Regions from separate parts of the Streptomyces formicae genome, predicted to be linked through region 2. Evidence: riboswitches for the same ligand, from Rfam matches in the RefSeq annotation. Region 2 holds a riboswitch; the other holds the start of a gene.

Region 1 (7,750 bases), 1.3 Mb from region 2:
GCTTCTGCTGGTAGCCCGCGTCCGTGAACACCTTGATCATCTTGGTGTTGGCGGGCAGCACCTCGGCCACGAAGCGGCGGATGCCGCGCTCCCTGGCGACGGCCGCGATGTGCTCGAGGAGCGTGGAGGCCACTCCCCTGCCCTGGTGGGCGTCCTGCACGAGGAAGGCGACCTCGGCCTCGTCGGCGGGCGCGCTGGCGGCCATGCCGCGTCCGTCGATGCGGTCGTAGCGCACGGTGGCGATGAACTCGCCGCCGACGGTCGCCGCGAGCCCCACGCGGTCCACCTGGTCGTGATGGGTGAACCGGTGCACGTCCTTGGCGGAGAGGCGGGGGTAGGGCGCGAAGAACCGGTAGTACTTCGACTCGTCCGAGACCTGCTCGTAGAAGCTGACGAGACGGTCCGCGTCCTCGGCCGTGATGGGCCTGATCCGGGCGGTGCCCCCGTCGCGCAGCACCACATCGGCTTCCCAGTGGGCGGGATAGTCGTGCCGATCCGGCTGATCCGACGGGCTCTGCATGGGGCCAGGGTACGGGTCGCGCGCCCGCTGGGGCCGGGGCAGGCTAGGACAGGTCGAAAGGCGACCGGGAGCGGGACGTACGTCCGGCAGACCACCCGTGACGGCATGAGACACTGGTCTAGACAAGTGTGAAACACCTGGAAGGGCAGCAACACATGGCTGAGCGCCGCGTCAACGTCGGCTGGGCCGAGGGCCTCCACGCCCGACCCGCCTCCATCTTCGTCCGCGCGGCCACGGCCGCCGGCGTCCCCGTGACGATCGCCAAGGCCGACGGCAACCCGGTCAACGCCGCCTCGATGCTCGCGGTGCTCGGCCTGGGCGCCCAGGGCGGCGAGGAGATCGTGCTCGCCTCCGACGCCGAGGGTGCGGACGCCGCCCTCGACCGTCTGGCGAAGCTCGTCGCCGAGGGGCTCGAGGAGCTTCCGGAGACGGTCTAGGACACGTCGGACACGTTCCACGAAATACGTCGATGGGGTCGCCCGGAATTCCGGGCGACCCCATCGACGTATGTAGAGAGAATAAAAAGAGAGCCGTCCCGCTTTACCTACTTCTTGTATACGGCGCCCGTGTTAATTCCGGAGCGCCGCCGTGTTTACTGCAGGTTGCACTTCGCTCACACCGTCGCCCCGCGCCGACGGGCGCAATCGGTACGCGCCCTTCGCCCGCTCCACGTGCGCCGCGGTCAGCGACCTGGCGCGCTCCGCGTCCCCGCGGGCCACCGCGCCGACGATCGCCGCCCGCTCGGACCACGACTCCGTAGAGGCCGCCCGCGCCTCCAGGACGTACATCCAGTCGACCTTGCGCCGCAGCTGGGTGAGGAGCACGCCGATGCCGGGGCCGCCGGACGCCTGGGCGAGCGTCTCGTGGAACCAGCCCACGAGCGAGCGCAGGTCCTCCCCCTGCCCGCGCCGTGAGCGCTCCTGGCCGAGCCTGACCAGGCCGCGGAGGACCTTGAGGTGCGCCTCGGTGCGGTGCTGCGCCGCGCGCGCCGCAGCGAGCGGTTCGAGCAGCGCCCTGACCTCCAGGAGGTCGGCGGCCTCCCGCTCGGTGGGCTCGGCCACGCACGCGCCCGCGTGCCTGCGGGTCACCACGAAACCCTCGGCCTCCAGGGTGCGCAGCGCCTCGCGCACGGGCACGCGCGAGACTCCGTAGCGCCGTGCGAGGAGCTCCTCGGTGAGCCGGCCGCCCCGTTCGTGGACGCCGGAGACGATGTCGTCCCGGATGGCCGTGCAGACCGATTGCGCGGGAATGCGCATGACCCAACCTCCGCCTTAATCCCCGCGAAACGCGGTCGATTGACGCTCGCCCGTCGACTCTATTGCAGGGCGCCGGAATTTCCGACGGCGGACCGAAATCCATGGATACCTTTTAGCCAAGACCAAGGGCAAGGCCAAGGACAAGGGCCGGGAAACGGCGAATGCCCCGGCTCGGTGAGCCGGGGCATTCGGTGCGTCGTTCAGGGGGCGACGGGTCAGACGTTGACGCCGTGCCCGCGCAGGTACGCGATGGGGTCCATGTCCGAGCCGTAGTCGGCGCCGGTGCGGGCCTCGAAGTGGAGGTGGGGGCCACTGGAGTTGCCGGTGGAGCCCGAGAGGCCGATCTGCTGGCCCGGGGTGACCGTCTGGCCGACGGTGACGCCGAGGGACGACATGTGGCCGTACTGGGTGTACGTGCCGTCGTTCATCTTGATGACCACGTTGTTGCCGTAGGCGCCGCCCCAGCCGGCCTCGACGACGGTGCCGGAGCCCACCGCGTGGACCGAGGTGCCGGACGCGGCGTGGAAGTCGATGCCGGTGTGGCTGCCGGAGGACCACATGGCGCCGCCGGTCTGGTAGCCCGTGGAGACGTACGAGCCGGAGATCGGGGCGACGTAGGTGTTCAGGCGCTTGCGCTCGGCCTCGCGGGCGGCGCGCTCCTTGGCCTCGCGCTCCTCCTTGGCCTTGGCCTTCGCCTTGGCCTCGGCCTTGCGCTTCTCCTCGGCCGCCTTCTTCTTGGCGGCCTCTTCGGCCTGCTTCGCGGCAGCGGCGTCGGCGGCGGCCTGCTTCTGCGCGGCGGCCTGGGCGTCGACGCTCTCGGCGAGCGAGTCGCCCACGGAGATGGCCTGGGTGAGGCCGGTGTGCTCGACGGCGGCGTCTTCGGCGGCGAGCGCCGGAGCGGCCAGCCCTCCGATGACACCGGTGGTGGTGAGCGCGGCGACGCCAGCTACGTTCGCGGTGGTACGCGTGAGGCGGCTCGGGCGACGGTGCTTCCCGGTGGCACGGGTGAACGCCATGAAGCGGCTGATCCTTTCCTTCCTTCTCGCCTACCGGGTTAGCTGACGGGTTCGGAGCAGGAAGGTCTCCTACGAGTTCCTCGCCTGGCGGCAAGGTTCCCGATTCACCCCAGGGACGTGTGGGTCCCCGGCTCCCCTGGCTCGCGCCGTACGGGGACTCGGCGATGACTGTCCGGTGCCGCGGATGCGACGTACTGCGTGACGGACAGCCGGATCGAAGCTAAACGGACCGTCTTTCAATCGCCAAACAGAACTAGCTTTTTGTAGCGCACGCCACACGGCAGACAGGCAACCTCCATATGAATTCGGACATATGGGGACCCCGGCGGTCACTTCGGCCACCGGGGTCCCGATATGTCCTGACTGCCCCTCAGCTCGTGACGACGGTCACTTCGCCGATCCCGAGCGCCCTGACGGGCTCCTCGATCTCCTCCGCGTCGCCGACGAGGATCGTCACCAGGCGGTCCTCCGGGAAGGCGTTCACGACGGCCGCGGTGGCCTCCACGGTGCCGGTGGCGGCGAGCCGCCGGTACAGCTGCGCCTGGAAGTCGTCCGGCAGGTGCTGCTCGACCTGGTCGGCGAGCGTGGCCGCCACGGAGGCCGCCATCTCGTACTTGAGCGGGGCCACGCCCACCAGGTTCTGCACGGCCACGTCGCGCTCGGCGTCCGTGAGGCCCTCGGCGGCCAGCGTGCGCAGCACCTTCCAGAGGTCGTCGAGCGCCGGGCCCGTGGACGCCGTGTCGACCGAGCCGCTGATGGCGAGCATCGCCGCGCCGGAGCCGTCCGGCCCGGAGCGCAGCACCTGGCCGAACGCCCGTACGCCGTAGGTGTATCCCTTCTCCTCGCGCAGGACGCGGTCCAGGCGCGAGGTGAGGGTGCCGCCCAGGCAGTACGTACCGAGCACCTGGGCGGGCCAGACGCGGTCGTGCCGGTCGGCGCCGATGCGGCCGATCAGGAGCTGCGTCTGCACCGCGCCAGGGCGGTGCACGATCACGACGCGGCCGGTGTCGTCGGCGGTCACCGGAGGCACCGGACGCGCCTCCGCCGTGTCACCGGTCCAGGCGCCGACGGTGTCCGCGAGGACGGCGTCCAGGTCGGTGCCCGTGAGGTCGCCGACCACGACGAGGGTGGCCGTCGCGGGCCTGACGTGCTTCTCGTAGAAGGCCCGCACGGCCGCCGAGTCGATGGCCGAGACCGTCTCCTCGCTGCCCTGGCGCGGCCGCGACATGCGCGAGGTCGCGGGGAAGAGCTGCCGGGAGAGCTCCTTGGCGGCGCGGCGGGCCGGGTTGGCCGCCTCGTGCGGGATCTCGTCCAGGCGGTTGGCCACCAGGCGCTCGATCTCGCTGTCCGCGAAGGCCGGGGCGCGCAGCGCGTCGGCGACCAGGCCGAGCCCCTTCGAGAGCCGGGAGACCGGGACTTCGAGCGACACGCGTACGCCCGGGTGGTCGGCGTGCGCGTCGAGCGTCGCGCCACAGCGGTCGAGCTCGGCGGCGAACTCCTCGGCGGAGTGCTTGTCGGTGCCCTCGTTGAAGGCCCTCGCCATGATCGTGGCCACGCCGTCGAGGCCCGCGGGCTCGGCTTCGAGAGGCGCTTCGAGGTGGATCTCGACGGCGATCACCTGCTGGCCGGGGCGGTGGCAGCGCAGCACCGTGAGGCCGTTGGTGAGGGTGCCGCGCTCGGGGGCGGGGAAGGCCCAGGGAGTGGCGGTGCCCGCCTGGGGCTGCGGGTGGAACTGCATCGTCGCGGCCTCGGTCACTTCGCCGCCTCCTCGTCGTCTGCGTCGGCGTCGGCGCCGTCTTCGGGGGTCACCGGCTCGTACACGAGCACCGCGCGGTTGTCGGGGCGCAGGCGGGCCTTGGCGATCTCCTGGACCTCCTCGGCGGTCACATCGAGAACGCGCTGGACGGCGGTCAGGGCGAGCTGCGGGTCACCGAACAGGACGGCGTACCTGCACAGTTCGTCGGCGCGGCCCGCGACCGTGCCGAGGCGGTCGAGCCACTCGCGCTCCAACTGCGCCTGGGCGCGCTCCATCTCCTCCGGAGTGGGGCCCTCCGCGGCGAAGCGGGCGAGCTCGTCGTCGACGGCGGCCTCGATCACCGGCACCTCGACGTCGCCGGAGGTCTTCACGTCCAGCCAGCCCAGCGAGGGCGCCCCGGCGAGCCGCAGCAGGCCGAACCCGGCCGCGACCGCCGTACGGTCACGGCGCACCAGGCGGTTGTAGAGCCGCGACGACTCGCCGCTGCCGAGCACCGTGAGCGCCAGGTCCGCCGCGTCGCACGCGCGCGTGCCGTCCTCCGGCAGCCGGTAGGCGGCCATCAGGGCGCGGGCAGGGACCTCTTCCTCGACGACCTCGCGCAGCTGCTCGCCGATGCGCTCGGGCAGGGAGCCGTCGCGCGGCGGCTGCTTGCCGTCGTGCGAGGGGATCGACCCGAAGTACTTCTCGACCCAGGCGAGCGTCTGCTCCGGGTCGATGTCGCCGACTACGGAGAGGACGGCGTTGTTGGGCGCGTAGTACGTACGGAAGAAGTCGCGGGCGTCTTCCAGCGTGGCCGCGTCCAGGTCGGCCATGGAGCCGATCGGCGTGTGGTGGTACGGGTGGCCCTCCGGGTACGAGAGAGCGGTCAGCTTCTCGAACGCCGTGCCGTACGGAACGTTGTCGTAGCGCTGGCGGCGCTCGTTCTTGACGACGTCGCGCTGGTTCTCCATGGACTCTTCGTCGAGCGCGGAGAGCAGCGAGCCCATCCGGTCGGCCTCCAGCCACAGGGCCAGCTCCAGCTGGTGGGCCGGCATCGTCTCGAAGTAGTTGGTGCGCTCGAAGCTCGTGGTGCCGTTGAGCGAACCGCCCGCTCCCTGGACCAGTTCGAAGTGGCCGTTGCCGTGCACCTGCTGGGAACCCTGGAACATGAGGTGCTCGAAGAGGTGCGCGAGGCCGGTTCGCCCCTTGACCTCGTGACGGGATCCGACGTCGTACCAGAGGCAGACCGCGGCGACCGGGGTCAGGTGGTCCTCGGAGAGCACCACGCGCAGGCCGTTGGCCAGCCGGTGCTCGGTCGCTGTCAGCCCGCCGGAGCCGGCCTCGGCTGTGGCCGTGTGACCCATGGGCATGTACGTCCCTTCGATCGCTGAAACATTGCTGGTTCTGCCAGTCCTGACACTGTATGCAAGCGTGCCGACACCTGAGGAAGTTCCCGCTCCGCCCTCGGCGTAGTCGACGCGTGACGGCGCCGGAGCACGGGTCGTGGTCGGCGTTGTCAGTGGGACGGTCCACAATGGTCGGCGTCAGATCCCGCACTTGCTTGGTGAAGGAGCCGCAGCAGCGATGGCCCGCCGCAGCACGAAGACCCCGCCGCCCGAAGACTCGTACGAGGAGAAGATCCTCGACATCGACGTCGTCGACGAGATGCAGGGCTCCTTCCTCGAGTACGCGTATTCGGTCATCTACTCCCGCGCCCTGCCGGACGCCCGCGACGGCATGAAGCCGGTGCACCGCCGGATCGTCTACCAGATGAACGAGATGGGCCTGCGCCCCGACCGCGGCTACGTGAAGTGTGCCCGTGTCGTCGGCGAGGTCATGGGTAAGTTGCACCCCCATGGCGACGCGTCGATCTACGACGCGCTGGTCCGCATGGCCCAGCCCTTCTCGATGCGCCTGCCCCTGGTGGACGGCCACGGCAACTTCGGCTCGCTCGGCAACGACGACCCGCCGGCCGCCATGCGGTACACCGAGTGCAAGATGGCCGACGCCACCTCCCTGATGACGGAGTCGATCGACGAGAACACGGTCGACTTCGAGCCGAACTACGACGGCCAGGAGATGGAGCCGGTCACTCTCCCGGCGGCCTACCCGAACCTCCTGGTCAACGGCGCGTCGGGCATCGCGGTCGGCATGGCGACGAACATGCCGCCGCACAACCTCGGCGAGGTCATCGCCGCCGCCCGGCACCTGATCAAGCACCCGGGCGCCGACCTCGACACGCTGATGAAGTTCGTGCCGGGCCCCGACCTGCCCACGGGCGGCCGGATCGTCGGCCTCGGCGGCATCAAGGACGCGTACGAATCCGGCCGAGGCACCTTCAAGACCCGCGCGACGGTCTCCGTGGAGAACGTGTCGGCGCGCCGCAAGGGCCTGGTCGTCACCGAACTGCCGTTCACCGTCGGCCCGGAGAAGGTGATCTCCAAGATCAAGGACCTGGTCGGCTCCAAGAAGCTGCAGGGCATCGCCGACGTCAAGGACCTCACCGACCGTTCGCACGGCCTGCGCCTCGTCATCGAGATCAAGAACGGCTTCGTCCCCGAGGCCGTCCTGGAGCAGCTCTACAAGCTGACGCCGATGGAGGAGTCCTTCGGCATCAACAACGTGGCGCTGGTGGACGGCCAGCCGCTCACGCTCGGCCTCAAGGAGCTCCTCGAGGTCTACCTCGACCACCGCTTCGACGTGGTGCGCCGCCGCAGTGAGTTCCGCCGCGGCAAGAAGCGCGACCGGCTGCACCTGGTCGAGGGCATCCTGGTCGCCCTCCTGGACATCGACGAGGTCATCCGCCTCATCCGCTCCAGCGACAACTCCGCGCAGGCCAAGGAGCGCCTGATGGAGCGCTTCTCGCTGAGCGACATCCAGACGCAGTACATCCTGGACACGCCGCTGCGCCGACTGACCAAGTACGACCGCATCGAGCTGGAGTCCGAGCGCGACCGGCTCAACGGCGAGATCGACGAGCTGACCGGGATCCTGGAGTCGGACACCGAGCTGCGCAAGCTCGTCTCCACCGAACTGGCCGCCGTCGCCAAGAAGTTCGCCACCGACCGGCGCACGGTGCTCCTGGAGTCGGCGGGCACCCCCGTGGCCTCGGTCTCCCTCCAGGTCGCGGACGACCCGTGCCGGGTCCTCCTGTCGTCGACGGGCCTGCTCGCCCGTACGGCCAACGGCGAGCCCTTCGCGGAAGGCGACGCCAAGCGCGTCA
Region 2 (7,750 bases):
CAGACGAACCCGACGAACCCGAGGACGCCGGGGCGCCGACCGCGCCCGTCCGCTTCCAGTCCAGGTGGGTGTCCGGGATCTCCTCCAGGAAGCGCGACGGCGGGTTGTACGAGGGCTGGCCCCAGGCGCTGCGCATCGAGGACCGCGTCAGATAGAGCCGCTCACGCGCGCGCGTGATGCCCACGTACGCCAGGCGCCGCTCCTCCTCCAGCTCCTTGACCTGCCCCAACGAGCGCATGTGCGGGAAGACGCCGTCTTCCATGCCGGTCAGGAAGACCACGGGGAATTCGAGGCCCTTGGCGGTGTGCAGCGTCATCAGGGTGATGACTCCGGAGCCGTCGTCCTCCTCGTCCGGGATCTGGTCGGAGTCGGCGACCAGGGCGACGCGCTCCAGGAAGTCGGAGAGCGAACCGGTGGTCGCGGCACCGGCCGCCTCCCCGGCACCCTCCGCGTCCGCCGCGTTCTCCCCGCCGTCGCCCTCCGCGCCTTCGGTGGCTTCGGTGGCTCCGGCGGCCTGGCCGCTCTCCTGCTCGAACTCCAGCGCCACGGCGGCGAGTTCCTGGAGGTTCTCGATGCGCGTCTCGTCCTGCGGGTCGGTGGACGCCTGCAACTCGGCGAGATAGCCGGTCCGTTCGAGCACGGCCTCCAGGACGACCGCCGGGCCCGCGCCGGACTCGACGATGGTCCGCAGCTCCTCCATCAGCGTGTTGAAACGCCTGACGGCATTGGTCGACCTGGCGGCCATGCCGTACGCCTCGTCGACGCGGCGCAGCGCCTGCGGGAAGGAGATCTTCTCGCGCTGGGACAGCGCGTCGATCATCGCCTCGGCGCGGTCGCCGATGCCTCGCTTGGGGACGTTGAGGATGCGCCGCAGCGGCACCGCGTCCTCGGGGTTGGCGAGCACGCGCAGGTACGCGAGGACGTCCCTGACCTCCTTGCGCTCGTAGAAGCGCACGCCGCCGACGACCTTGTAGGGCAGGCCGACGCGGATGAAGATCTCTTCGAAGACACGGGACTGCGCGTTCGTACGGTAGAAGATCGCGACGTCGCCCGCCTTCGCGTCGCCCGCGTCGGTGAGCCGGTCGATCTCGTCGGCGACGAACTGCGCCTCGTCGTGCTCGGTGTCCGCGACGTATCCCGTGATGCGCGCGCCCGCGCCCTGGTTGGTCCACAGGTTCTTCGGGCGGCGGCTCTCGTTCCGCTCGATGACCGCGTTCGCGGCGGTCAGGATCGTCTGCGTGGAGCGGTAGTTCTGCTCCAGGAGGATCGTCGTCGCGTCCGTGTAGTCCTCCTCGAACTGGAGGATGTTGCGGATGGTGGCGCCGCGGAAGGCGTAGATCGACTGGTCCGCGTCACCCACCACACAGAGCTCGCCGGGGTCGTCGCCCTCGCCTCCGGAGGGGCCGACCAGCTCGCGCACCAAGGCGTACTGCGCGTGGTTGGTGTCCTGGTACTCGTCGACCATGACGTGCCGGAAGCGGCGCCTGTAGTGCTCGGCGACGTCGGGGAAGGCGCGCAGGAGGTGGACCGTCGTCATGATCAGGTCGTCGAAGTCCAGTGCGTTCGCCTCGCGGAGGCGGGACTGGTACATCGCGTAGGCCTGGGCGAGGGTCTTCTCGAAGCCGTCGGCGGCCTGGCCCGCGAAGTCCTCCTCGTCGATCAGCTCGTTCTTCAGGTTGGAGATCTTGGCGCTGAAGGACTTCGGCGGGAACTTCTTCGGGTCGAGGTCCAGATCGCGGCAGACCAGGGCCATCAGACGCTTGGAGTCCGCGGCGTCGTAGATCGAGAAGGAGGACGTGAAGCCCAGCTTCTTGTACTCGCGGCGCAGGATGCGGACGCAGGCGCTGTGGAACGTCGACACCCACATCGCGTTCGCCCGGGGGCCGACGAGCTGCTCGACGCGCTCCTTCATCTCGCCCGCGGCCTTGTTCGTGAAGGTGATCGCGAGGATCTGGCCGGGGTGGGCGCCGCGCTCGGCGAGGAGGTACGCGATGCGGTGGGTCAGCACGCGGGTCTTGCCGGAACCGGCACCGGCGACGATGAGCAGCGGGGAGCCCGCGTGCACGACGGCCGCGCGCTGGTTCTCGTTGAGACCGTCGAGAAGCGTCGCCGGGTCGATGACCGGGCGCGGGGCACCACCGCGGTAGTGCGTGTCCCGGGTCATGGGCGCGTCGAACTTCCCGTCGAACAGATCGTCCGGAACGGGCTCCGGAGCGGTGTCCTCGGGTGGCGGCGGGGGCTCTTCGTCCGCGGCCCGTGAGGGCTGCAGGTCCGCCAGGAAGCTGTCATCAAAGAGGCTGCTCATCGCCTCCCGAGTCTAGGCGGCCCCACTGACAACCCGCCCCGGGTTCCGGCCACCTCCGCCCGATGACGTCCCGCCCCCGGGCGGTCACGCTCCGCTTTCGCGCGGCATGCCCCCATCGGGCGCTTCGAAAAGTCACGAAAATGTATCGGGCATATCGAACATCAACCTTCACACGGGCCACACGAGTTGGCTAGCGTGCTGCGCGGGCTGCTCGTCCCCCCACCGGCGAACCCCGCCGGGAACGGGTGGCCTCCGCCGAGTTCGACATGGTCGGAGCCGGGGACCCACCAAGACCTTGGGGTGAATCGGCCCCGTACGAAGCACGACGTACGGGACCGTAGGGCAACCTTCCGGATCGTCCGCCCGAACCCGACAGCTAACCCGGTAGGCGGTCTACGGAAGGAGTCGCCTCTCTTGGCGTCGCACCGCAAGCCGCGGACCCGGGCAGCCGGTAAACGCACGGCCCCCGCCATCGGCATCACCACGGCCGCCCTCACCTCGGTGGCACTCCTGTCGCAGAGCGCGCAGGCGGCCCCCTCAGCGCCGACGAAGCCCAGCCTCGAAGAAGTGCAGAAGAAGGTCGACGACCTCTACCACCAGGCGGGCGTGGCCACCCAGAAGTACAACTCGGCCAAGGAGAAGACCGGCAAGCAGCGCAAGAAGGTCGACCATCTCCTGGACGACGTGGCCAAGCGCACCGAGAAGCTGAACGAGGCCCGCCAGGAGCTCGGCTCCTTCGCCGCCGCGCAGTACCGCACCGGCGCCGTCTCCGAGACGGCGACGATGATGCTCGCCAACGATCCGCAGGGCTACTTCGACCAGAACCACCTGTCGGACCGGCTCACCGAGCGCCAGAAGAAGGCGGTCGACGACTACCAGACCGAGCAGGTCTCGGCGACGAAGCAGCGCACGAAGGCGGCGAAGAGCCTCAAGACGCTGACCGACTCGCGGGACGACCTCAGGACGAGCAAGCGGACCGTCCAGAAGAAGCTGGGCGAGGCCCGCAAGCTCCTGTCGGAGCTGACCGCGGAGGAGAAGGCCAGGCTCGCGTCGATCGAGCGAAAGAAGGAGCAGGAGGCCAAGCGCAAGGCCGAGGAGCTGGCCCGCAAGCAGGCCGCCGAGGCGGAGCGCGAGCGCAAGGCGGAAGAGGCGGCCCAGAAGGAGAAGCAGAAGGAGAAGGACGGGGGCCAGGACTCCGGTTCCGGCTCGGGTTCCGGCTCCGGATCGGGCTCGGGCACCGGTTCGGGCTCGGGGAGCACGGACGGCAGCTACGCCACCAAGGCCGCGAAGGTGATCGACTTCGCCGAGGCCCAGATCGGCAAGCCGTACGTCTGGGGCGCGACGGGCCCCGACTCCTACGACTGCTCCGGGCTCACCCAGGACGCGTGGAAGGCCGCCGGGATCTCCCTGCCGCGCACCACGTGGGACCAGGTGAAGGTCGGCACGACGGTGAAGACGGCCGACGCCAAGCCGGGCGACCTGGTCTTCTTCTACGACGACATCAGCCACGTCGGGATCTACATCGGCAACGGCAAGATGATCCACGCCCCGAAGCCGGGCGCGAACGTCCGCGTCGAGTCGATCTACTACATGCCGATCCACAGCGTGGTGCGTCCCGCCTGAGTACGGCCTGAGTACGGAAGGGGCCGATCGGCGAGGTCTCAGGGTGCGGGTGGGTCTTGGGCGGACAGTTCTTCGGCCAGTTCCATACAGCGCAGGCGGGCCGGGGAGAAGTCGTAGGGCATCTTGCCCGTGGCTTCGAGGACGCTCATGGAGTCGGCCTGCCGCCCGCCTGAGCCGAGGTCGGCCTCGTCCTCGCCGTCAGCGGCGGTAGCAGGGTGCAGGGCGTCCCAGGCGTCGAAGAGGGCGTCGTCGTCCGCGGCCAGGCCGGACTCCTCGATGACGGCGTAGAGGGCGTTCTCGAAGGCGTGCCGCTCGACGGCCACTTGAGCCACCCGTGGATCGTCGACGGCGACGCTGTCGTCGAGCGCCTCCTCGGCGTCCTCGATGCGGTCGGATTCCTTCCGCAGAGCGGGATGCGTGGCCAGGGCGATGAAGCGGGTGGCCTGGACGGCCGCGCCGAGCGGACCGAAGATCCGCTCGGTGACCAGCAGACCGTCCAGGTCCGCCTGGCGCAGGGAGCCCTCCGGCAGGTCCTTGAGGCGTGCGGTGACGAAGTCGGAGAGCAGGCCCGTCCGGCTGCCCTCGGTGCGCATCCGCCGCACGGCGGCCCGTTGCCGCCGCACTTCCGCCTCCTGCTCGGCGAGGGTTTCCTCCAGCCGCTCCAGGACGCCCGCGATGCCGTCTCCGCCGTCCCCGCCGTCCGCCCCGGCAGAGGCGGTGTCGGTGGTGAAGGCGTCGCGGATGTCGTCCAGGGCGATCCCGGCGTCGGCGGTCTTGCGGATCCACAGCAGGCGGATCATGTCCTCGTACCCGTAGCGGCGACGGCCGTCGCCGCCCCGCTCGGGCTCGGGGAGCAGACCGATCTCGTGGTAGTGGCGAATCGCTCGTGGCGTGCTGCCGACGAAGGCCGCCGCGTCCCCGATCTTGACCTGGCGGGGCGGCGTGAAAGACGAACGCATGAGCCGGGGCCTTTCCTCAAGGGATCGGGACGTAGGGATCAGGCAAGTAGTAATCGGGCAAGCAGTGATCGGGGCGCAGGTCCACCGCACCACATGCCGCTACGGAAGGTGCAACCCCGGCCGACCGAAAAGCACCCTCTACGCGAAGCACCCTCTACGCGCGCGTGGCCCGCATCCTCCAGGGGATGCGGGCCACGCGCGCGTAGAGGGCGGAAAACTCAGGTCCAGAGCACCGCGATGAAGATGTTCGCCACGGTCAGCAGACCCACCGCCCCGAACATCCCCTTGTCGACCTTCTCCTCGTCCCGCTTCACATAGACCAGCGCGAGGATCACGATCAGCACGGCCATCTTGATGCCGATCTTGAGGTTGTTGACCGGGTTGTCGTCCGCCTGGTTCAGGCCGACCAGGACGACACCGGTGACGAGCATGGTCAGCGCGCCGTGCAGCATCGCGGGGCTGAAGCGGGCGGTGCCCTGGCCCATCTGCTTCATCTGGGTCAGGAAGCCGCCCAGGAGCGAGGCGATGCCGATGATGTGCAGGCCGACGAAGAGATGGATGAGTACGTCCATGAGCCGGAGCCTAACCGGGGCCTGTTTTCCCCGGGACGGCCGGTCCCTTATCACCGCCAGGCGAGCCGTCGGGGCACAAACGTCACATCGGTCATAGAGCCATGTGAAGTGGGTGTTCAAGGGCGATTCGCGCGATCACATTCAGTCACCGTGCTGTCCACATCCTCCACTTCCGCGCAATCCCTCACCAGGCCGTGACGGTCAGGTTTAGCGTCCTCCACCAGGTGACCGGCTCCCCACCGCCGCCCGGACCCGGGGCGGCAGTCGGCCACCACCGCCGAGGAACCGGCGGCGGTCCGCTCCCCCTGTGCGGGCCGCCGCCGGACACGTGAGGAGCTCCACTTCGTGTCAGCGCACCGCAAGCCCAAGCAGCGCTCGCTCAGCGGAAACACCGCTCGCACGGCCGTCACCATCGCCCTCGCCGGGGCCGCGTCGGCGACCGCGTTCGACGGCGTGGGGCACGCGGAACCCCGCCTCAGCCCCGCCGAGGTGAAGTCCAAGGTCGACTCGCTCTACCGCGAGGCGGAGATCGCCACCGAGAAGTACAACGGCGCGAAGGAGAAGGCCGAGAAGGCCGAGAAGTCCCTCGGAGTGCTGCGCGACGAGGCGGCCCGCAGGACGGAGAAGCTCAACTCCGCCCGCGACGAGATCGGTTCGTACGCCGCCGCCCAGTACCGCACCGGCGGCATCGACCCGACCGTGCAGCTCGCCCTCTCCTCCGACCCCCAGCAGTTCCTCGACCGCGCCGCGCTCACCGAGCGGGCGGGCAACCGCCAGGCGGCGACCGTCAGCGGCATACACAAGCAGCTCCAGGAGATCGACCAGCTGCGCTCCGAGGCGGACGACCGCCTCGCCGCCTTCCACAAGCGCCAGGCGGAGCTGAAGAAGCAGAAGAAGACGATCACCGGCAAGCTCGACGAGGCCAAGCGGCTCCTCTCCCAGCTCACCGGCGACCAGCGCGCCGAGCTGGCACACCCCGACGGCGACCGCGCCACCCGCTCGGACGCCCGTGACGCCGCCGTCGGCGGTGCGGCCAAGGCCCCCAACACCCGTGCGGCGTCCGCCGTCGCATACGCCTACAAGGCCATCGGCAGCCCTTACGTCTGGGGCGCCACAGGGCCGGGCGCCTTCGACTGCTCGGGGCTCACCCAGGCCGCCTACCGTTCCGCCGGCGTCTCGCTCCCCCGCACCACCTACGCCCAGATCGCCGCCGGCGAACGCGTGTCACGCTCCGCGCTGCGCCCCGGTGACCTGGTGTTCTTCTACTCGGGCATCAGCCACGTCGGCATCTACGTGGGCCATGGCCAGATGATCCACGCCCCCAACCCGAGCGCTCCGGTGCGGCTCGCGCCCATCGACCAGATGCCGTTCGCGGGCGCCACCCGCGTGGTGTGAAGGGGCCGTTGAGCCCCAAACGATCCGGCCACCCGGTCGGCGCGATCCGGCCATAAGGCCGCGGGTAATGTCACGTCCATGCCTAGCCGTACGCTGCCGCCGCCCCCACCACCCGCGCACCTGCGCACCTGGCCGGACCGGCAGACGCTGCTCACCGACCGCGGCATGGCCCTCGACGACTTGCGCAGGCGGCACTTGGGCGTGCACCGGCTCCTGCTGCTGTGGCTGTGCGGCCTCGGAGGCGTGGTCGGCTGTGCGCTCCTCACGCTGCCGCTGCAGTTCATCGACGACAAGGACCCCAGCTTCTTCCTGCTCGGCCCGGTCCTCGTGGTGCTGGGCGTGGCGGCACTCGCCCCCTCGGTGATCGGCGTCGTCCTCGGCATCCGCCACGACCGTCGGCTGCGCGAACTCACCGACGCCTGGCTCGCGTTGGACACCCACCCGGCCACCGACGCCCGGCTGCGCTCCCCCGGCCTCAGCCTCTTCTGGCTGCTGTCCTCGCTCGCCGTCTGCGCGCTCGGCCTGTGGGCGTCCTTCGCCGCTGCCGCGTACGCCGAACCGGGACGCGACACCTACGCCGACGTCGCGCTCGGCATGGGCGCGGGCCTGGTCCTGTGGCTGACGGGCCTCATCGGCGCCGCGAAGGCCGCCCGCCACTACCGCTGGGCCCTGCGCAGGCTCGGCCCGGCCCCGAGGTGAGACCTCAGACCAGCCGCCGCGCCGTCGCCCACCGCGTCAGCTCGTGCCGGTTGGACAGCTGAAGCTTCCTCAGCACCGCCGACACGTGCGACTCCACCGTCTTCACCGAGATGAAGAGCTGCTTGGCGATCTCCTTGTACGCGTACCCGCGCGCGATGAGCCGCAGCACCTCGCGCTCGCGCTGGGTGAGGCGGTCC

The links. A riboswitch is a leader RNA that binds a small molecule or an ion and turns the genes downstream of it on or off. The one in region 2 is predicted to bind cyclic di-AMP.
Region 1: it holds a riboswitch for cyclic di-AMP, as region 2 does, so the genes downstream of both, KY5_RS30390 (M23 family metallopeptidase) here and KY5_RS24855 (C40 family peptidase) in region 2, are expected to answer to the same signal.

What each region holds. Positions count from the first base shown of each region.
Region 1 covers NZ_CP022685.1:6,929,886-6,937,635, reverse strand. The annotation lists gene KY5_RS30410 (bifunctional GNAT family N-acetyltransferase/acetate--CoA ligase family protein) at 1-520, opposite strand, end outside; gene KY5_RS30400 (HPr family phosphocarrier protein) at 676-957, shown strand; gene KY5_RS30395 (GntR family transcriptional regulator) at 1,090-1,776, opposite strand; gene KY5_RS30390 (M23 family metallopeptidase) at 1,992-2,792, opposite strand; cyclic di-AMP (ydaO/yuaA leader) riboswitch at 2,805-2,966, opposite strand; gene KY5_RS30385 (M16 family metallopeptidase) at 3,163-4,548, opposite strand; gene KY5_RS30380 (M16 family metallopeptidase) at 4,545-5,897, opposite strand; gene KY5_RS30375 (DNA gyrase/topoisomerase IV subunit A) at 6,112-7,750, shown strand, end outside.
Region 2 covers NZ_CP022685.1:5,679,430-5,687,179, reverse strand. The annotation lists gene KY5_RS24860 (ATP-dependent DNA helicase) at 1-2,305, opposite strand, end outside; cyclic di-AMP (ydaO/yuaA leader) riboswitch at 2,549-2,712, shown strand; gene KY5_RS24855 (C40 family peptidase) at 2,720-3,928, shown strand; gene KY5_RS24850 (MerR family transcriptional regulator) at 3,967-4,887, opposite strand; gene KY5_RS24845 (hypothetical protein) at 5,106-5,459, opposite strand; gene KY5_RS24840 (C40 family peptidase) at 5,805-6,854, shown strand; gene KY5_RS24835 (hypothetical protein) at 6,933-7,553, shown strand; gene KY5_RS24830 (LuxR C-terminal-related transcriptional regulator) at 7,558-7,750, opposite strand, start outside.